2 linked regions of the Teredinibacter purpureus genome follow. The protein of the gene in region 1 interacts with the protein of each later gene in a pairwise test. Links are inferred from orthologs where the notes say so. Each region holds a gene or a part of one and is shown in the gene's direction. Other genes may lie near its edges. The genes, in order: H5647_RS10885 and ung.

Region 1 (3,166 bases):
TATTCGAAAAAGACCCTGTACTGCAAAAAATACGCGCAGGCGAACCGGTAACCGAAGCAGAGCTAGCGGCACTTAATGCCTTGGTGCACACCCAAAACCCCCGCGTCGATTTAAGTTTGCTCGCTCAGTTTTACCCAGAATCTAGCGCGGGTGTCGATCAGCTATTACGAACCGTTATCGGCCTGGATGTAGCCGCAATAGAAAAGCAGTTTATGCACTTTGTGCAAGAGCATCACATAAACCTAAGTGCCTTGCAGCAACGCTTCTTAGGTTTGCTCAAAAGCGAGATATGCCGCAAAGGCCAAATGACCATAGCCGACCTTTACGAGCAACCCTTTAAAGGTTTGCATCAAGATGGCATTGACGGTTTATTTCAAGATAAACAAGCCGAACTTATCGCTACTTTTGTCGCGGGCTTTACCGTCGCAACACAACAACAAGCGCAGCAAGTTAACGTGCCTGAAAAGGGGCCCGACTAGGTATTGGCGTATTGGGCCTTAACATAAAGGAAAGGCCCAAACAGAAAACGCCCAAGTAAAAAACACTAAGCACAGTGATTTTATTAACGATTAACACTGTCCAAGTAACACAAACCAAGAAAGACTCAATAAGAAAGAGAATTGAATGATAACCGGCACACTAAAAAGCAGTATCGATAAACTATGGGAAGAATTCTGGACGGGCGGCATCACCAACCCGCTCACCGTAATCGAGCAAATCACCTTCCTAATGTACGCACGTTTATTAGATATGAACGAAACCAGTGACGAGAAAAAATCACAGCGTACCAAAAAAGAATTTAAAAGCCGCTTTAACAAAAAGCAACAAAACATACGCTGGCAAAACTTAAAACATATTGAATCCGCCGATTTGCTATTAACTACCGTACGCGACGAGCTATTTCCTTACTTTAAGCAAAGCAGTGCCGAAAGTAACGAAGGCACACTCTTTGCCGAGTTTATGAAAGACGCCCAGTTAATGATTCAAAAGCCCTCGCTGCTAGTAAAAGCAGTAAGCATGGTCGATGAACTACCACTCGATAAAGGCGATACCAAAGGCGACTTGTACGAATACTTATTAAGTAAACTCACTACAGCAGGCATTAACGGGCAGTTTCGTACCCCCCGGCATATTATTCGTGCCATTGTCGATTTAATGAACCCCGACGTGACTGATCGTATCTGCGACCCAGCCTGTGGTACAGCGGGGTTCTTAAATACCAGTTACGAGTTTATGTTACAAAAATACAGCTCACCCGAAGGCACATTTACAGAGACCGTTACCAATGAAAAGGGCGAAGAGGAAACTCAAACTACCTATACCGGCGACCTACTAGCCGAGCACCGCAAGCACGTCGATACCGACATGTTCCACGGCTTCGATTTCGACGCCACCATGTTACGTATCGCCGCCATGAACCTAGTGATGCACGGCGTAGAGCAACCGGATATTCACTATCAAGACACCCTAAGCCAAGGCTTTTTAGAGCGCTTCCCGCACGAGGCTAAAGAAGGTTTTGATCTTGTGCTCGCCAACCCGCCCTTTAAAGGCAGCCTAGACGAAGAAGACGTAGACCCAGAACTATTGCGCACCGTTAAAACCAAAAAGACCGAGCTACTCTTTGTCGCGCTAATACTGCGCATGCTCAAAATTGGTGGTCGAGCTGCTGTAATTGTGCCCGACGGTGTATTGTTCGGCTCCTCCAAAGCCCACCAACAACTGCGCACGACCTTAATTGAAGACAATCAGCTAGAAGCCGTTATCAGCTTGCCCAGCGGTGTATTCAAACCCTATGCCGGTGTGAGTACAGCGGTGATGATATTCACCAAAGGCGGCGAGACGAATAAAGTATGGTTTTACGACCTACAAGCTGATGGCTTCTCCCTAGATGACAAGCGGGTACCGCTTGTGCCTAAAGTGAAAGATGATGACGTGCAGGGACGCACTAATGCCGCGGGCGCAGGAAGCGCAGGAGCGGCCAAGCGCACTCACGATTTAGAAGGCGTTAACGATTTACCAGATTTAATTAAGCAGTGGGAGAAGTATCGAGCCTTAATCGAGAAAAACTCACGCCCCGCCACAATCGAAAAACAGTTTGGCGACAAAACACAAAAAGCCTTTGTGGTAGATGCGGCAGATATCAAAGCCAACAAATATGACTTGTCGATTAACCGCTACAAAGAAGTGGTATACGAAGAAGAAACCTACGAGCCCCCTAAGAAGATATTGAAAAAGTTGAAGAAGTTGGAGCTGGAGATTTTGAAGGACTTGGATGAGCTAGAGGCCATGCTGTAATGAGTAAACCCTCAACAAAAAAAATACCCCTAGCGCATAACGACGATTATAAGGGCTGGTTAAGCACCCTTAAAAAACGCTTTATGCAAACACGTATGCAAGCCGCGGTTAAGGTAAACCAAGAGCTGTTGCAATTTTACTGGCAGCTGGGCGAGCAAATCATAGAAAAACAGCAAAACAGTACTTGGGGCGACGGTTTCTTAACCCAGCTCAGTCAAGACTTGATACACGAATTCCCCGACATCAAGGGTTTTTCATTGCGTAATCTTAAGTACATTCGCCAATGGGTTCAGTTTTGGCAGGGCGCACCGGCAATTGGGCAACAAGCTGTTGCCCAATTGTGCCAAATCCCCTGGGGGCACAATATAGCCATTATGAGTAAGTGCCCAAACGTTGCCGAGGCCCACTTTTATCTTGCCAGCACCTTGCAACACGGCTGGAGCCGAAATGTGCTTATCCACCAGATCGAAAGTGGCTTGTACCAGCGCGAGGGCAAAGCCATCACTAATTTCGAGCAAACTTTACCACCGCTGCAATCAGACTTGGCCCAACAAAGTTTAAAGGACCCTTATGTTTTTGACTTTTTGAGCCTTACGGATAACTACAACGAACGGGAGCTGGAAAAGGACTTAGTTAAACATATTACCCAGTTTTTATTAGAGCTAGGCGCAGGCTTCGCCTATATGGGCCAGCAGGTACCGGTACCCGTGGGTGATAAAGACTTTTACTTAGACCTGTTGTTTTACCACACTAGGCTGAGTTGTTATGTGGTGATAGAGCTGAAAACAATAGACTTTGAGCCAGAGCATGCCGGCAAGCTTAATTTTTACATTAACGCGGTGGATGCACAGCTCAAAAAAGACAGCGATCA
Region 2 (3,209 bases), 1.6 Mb from region 1 along the record:
TGCAAATCCCGAAGTGCGTAATACCTTCGTTACACGAACAAAAGTAGTTCAGTTTATTCGCGATTACCTCAATAGCAGTGACTTCCTCGAAGTAGAAACGCCAATGCTACAAGCGATTCCTGGTGGTGCCACTGCCCGACCGTTTGAAACCTTTCATAATGCGTTAGATATCGACATGTATTTACGCATCGCCCCAGAGCTGTATTTAAAGCGTTTAGTGGTTGGGGGCTTCGAGCGCGTGTACGAAATTAACCGCAACTTTCGTAACGAAGGCTTGAGTACGCGACATAACCCTGAGTTCACCATGCTGGAGTTTTATCAGGCCTATGCCGACTACAACGACCTAATGGATTTAACCGAAGATATGTTGCGTAAACTGACCCAATCAGTTTTGGGTTCCACAGAGGTTGCCAGCACTAAACCGGCAAAAGAAGGTGAAGAGCCCGAAGTTGTTATGTACGATTTTTCTAAACCCTTTTTGAGGTTAAGTATTGTCGACTCAATTTTGCACTTTAACCCTGAATTAACGGCCGATGATATTAATGAGTTTGAGCCGGCTAAAAAAGTGGCTGAGAGCTTGGGTATACCGCTTAAAAGTATTTGGGGTTTGGGTAAAATTCAAATCGAAATTTTTGAGAAAACTGTAGAGCATCGTTTAGAGCAGCCTACTTTTATTACTCAATACCCAACAGAAGTCTCGCCACTTGCGCGTCGCAACGACGACAATCCGTTTGTAACGGACCGCTTTGAGTTTTTTGTGGGTGGGCGTGAGATTGCCAATGGCTTTTCTGAGCTTAACGACGCAGAAGATCAAGCCGAACGTTTTCAAGCCCAGGTCGCGGAAAAAGATGCGGGAGATGACGAAGCCATGCATTTCGATGCGGATTATATACGCGCACTAGAATATGGTTTACCGCCAACCGCAGGCGAAGGTATCGGAATCGATCGATTGGTCATGTTGTTGACAGACTCCGCATCTATTCGTGACGTATTACTGTTTCCCCATATGCGTCCCGAATAAGCTAGCCTTCTTGTGAGTAATAAACGGTGGGCGGGGTTAAAACTGCATTCTAGTTGGCGAGATGTAATCGGAGATGAATTCGATAAACCGTACATGCGCCAACTCAATCAGTTTTTAGAAAAGGAAACGCAGGCGGGGAAAACACTATTTCCGCCTGCCGATCTTATCTTTAACGCGTTAAATGCTACACGGTTTTCCGATATTAAGGTTGTCATCCTGGGGCAGGACCCGTACCACGGGCCAGGCCAAGCGCATGGGCTGTGTTTTTCCGTGTTGCCTAGCGTACGCATTCCTCCGTCTCTTCGGAATATATTCAAAGAGTTGGCACAGGATATTGATCTACCTATGCCAACAGAGGGCTGTCTACAGGCTTGGGCAGAGCAAGGTGTTTTACTGTTAAATGCCACTTTAACCGTTGAAGGGGGGCAGGCGGGCTCGCACCAGCGTAAAGGTTGGGAAACGTTTACGGATGCGGTTATTAACGCGGTAAATATCCATAAGAAAAATGTGGTATTTTTGCTGTGGGGTAGTTATGCCCACAAAAAGGGGCAGTACATTGATTCGGCGCGCCATTATATCTTAACGTCGCCCCATCCATCGCCGCTTTCGGCTCACCGAGGTTTTTTTGGGAACAATCATTTCTCTAAAACCAATGTTTATTTAGCCTCTCTAGGCTTGTCTCCTATCGATTGGTCAGCGTAGTATTCTTGTCTTTCTTCCGCTGGGTTAATAACTCAATGGAACGTCCATTCTGTTACTTATAGCGCGGCATTAAAAAAACGTATATTTTTGCGCGAGGGTTCAAATTTGCGACTATTTTCTTTAAGTAGAGCCATTCCTTGACGTGCGTCAACCGCAAAATTTCCCTGCGATTCACCGCTTCCATATAATGGAAACCGTGATAAGGCAAATCGACATAAGTTTGCTGAATAACCCTAAGAGGCATTTTACGCTACAACGCACGGGTTCTAGCAGAGTCGAAAGAAATTTTTATTACCCACCAATACAATTGGGAGACGACATAATGGCTGTAAAGTTAGACCTTTCCAAATATGGTATCCAAAATGTGACGGAGATCGTCTATAACCCTTCTTACGAGCAATTGTTTGAAGAAGAGACGAACCCGAATCTGGAAGGCTATGAGCGAGGCGTGGTAACAGAGCTAGGTGCAGTAAATGTTAACACAGGTATTTTTACTGGCCGTTCCCCGAAAGATAAATTTATCGTATTTGATGATGTGAGCAAGGAACACCTCTGGTGGGATTCCGACATCGCTCACAACGATAACAAGCCAATCACCCCTGAAGCGTGGAAAGACTTAAAGCAATTGGTGGTTGATGAGCTGTCAGGTAATCGTCTGTTTGTGGTAGATACTTTCTGTGGCGCGAACGAAGATACTCGTATGAAAGTGCGCTTTATTGTTGAAGTTGCATGGCAGGCACACTTTGTAACCAACATGTTTATTCGCCCTTCTGCTGAAGAGCTAGAAAATTTTGGTGAGCCAGACTTCGTTGTAATGAACGGTTCCAAAACCTCTAACCCTAAGTGGAAAGAGCACGGCATGAATTCAGAAGTATTCACCGTGTTTAACATGACTGAAAAAATGCAGGTTATCGGTGGTACTTGGTACGGCGGCGAAATGAAAAAAGGTATGTTCGCCATGATGAACTACTACCTACCCTTAAAGCATATGGCTTCTATGCACTGTTCTGCCAACGTAGGTGAAGAGGACGACGTTGCCATTTTCTTCGGGTTATCAGGCACCGGTAAAACAACACTATCTACTGATCCAAAACGTAAATTAATTGGTGATGACGAGCACGGTTGGGATGACACAGGTGTCTTTAACTTCGAAGGCGGCTGCTACGCAAAAACCATTAACTTAGACCCAGCAAGTGAGCCCGATATTTATGCGGCGATCAAGCGCGATGCGTTGCTGGAAAATGTAACGGTTGATGCAAATGGTAAAATCGATTTCGACGATGGCTCAGTTACCGAGAATACTCGTGTATCTTACCCAATCGACCATATTGAGAACATCGTTCCACCGCCTTCTCGCGCAGGTCATGCGCAGAAAGTTATCTTCTTAACGGCTGATGCATTTGGTGTATTGCCACCTGTATCGAAGTTAACGCCAGAGCAAACGCAGTATCACTTCTTGTCTGGTTTTACAGCGAAGCTGGCCGGT

What was found.
Region 2: the proteins of H5647_RS10885 (region 1) and ung interact in binary tests that used the Escherichia coli proteins (3 or more experiments, as listed by UniProt). The link is inferred for Teredinibacter purpureus from one-to-one orthologs.

The regions. Positions count from the first base shown.
Region 1 is NZ_CP060092.1:2,547,589-2,550,754, forward strand. Bases 125-2,959 are described here. They hold H5647_RS10885 (type I restriction-modification system subunit M), read left to right. Parts: upstream 125-624; coding sequence 625-2,295; downstream 2,296-2,959. Other genes in these bases: H5647_RS10880 (DEAD/DEAH box helicase family protein), read left to right, coding at 125-479; H5647_RS10890 (PDDEXK nuclease domain-containing protein), read left to right, coding at 2,295-2,959. In the rest of the region: more of H5647_RS10880, read left to right, coding at 1-124; more of H5647_RS10890, read left to right, coding at 2,960-3,166. UniProt on the Escherichia coli protein: The subtype gamma methyltransferase (M) subunit of a type I restriction enzyme. The M and S subunits together form a methyltransferase (MTase) that methylates A-2 on the top and A-3 on the bottom strand of the sequence 5'-AACN(6)GTGC-3'.
Region 2 is NZ_CP060092.1:4,113,386-4,116,594, reverse strand. The notes cover bases 1-2,878. They hold ung (uracil-DNA glycosylase), read left to right. Parts: upstream 1-1,033; coding sequence 1,034-1,723; downstream 1,724-2,878. Other genes in these bases: pckA (phosphoenolpyruvate carboxykinase (ATP)), read left to right, coding at 2,046-2,878; lysS (lysine--tRNA ligase), read left to right, coding at 1-1,021. Also shown: more of pckA, read left to right, coding at 2,879-3,209. UniProt on the Escherichia coli protein: Excises uracil residues from the DNA which can arise as a result of misincorporation of dUMP residues by DNA polymerase or due to deamination of cytosine.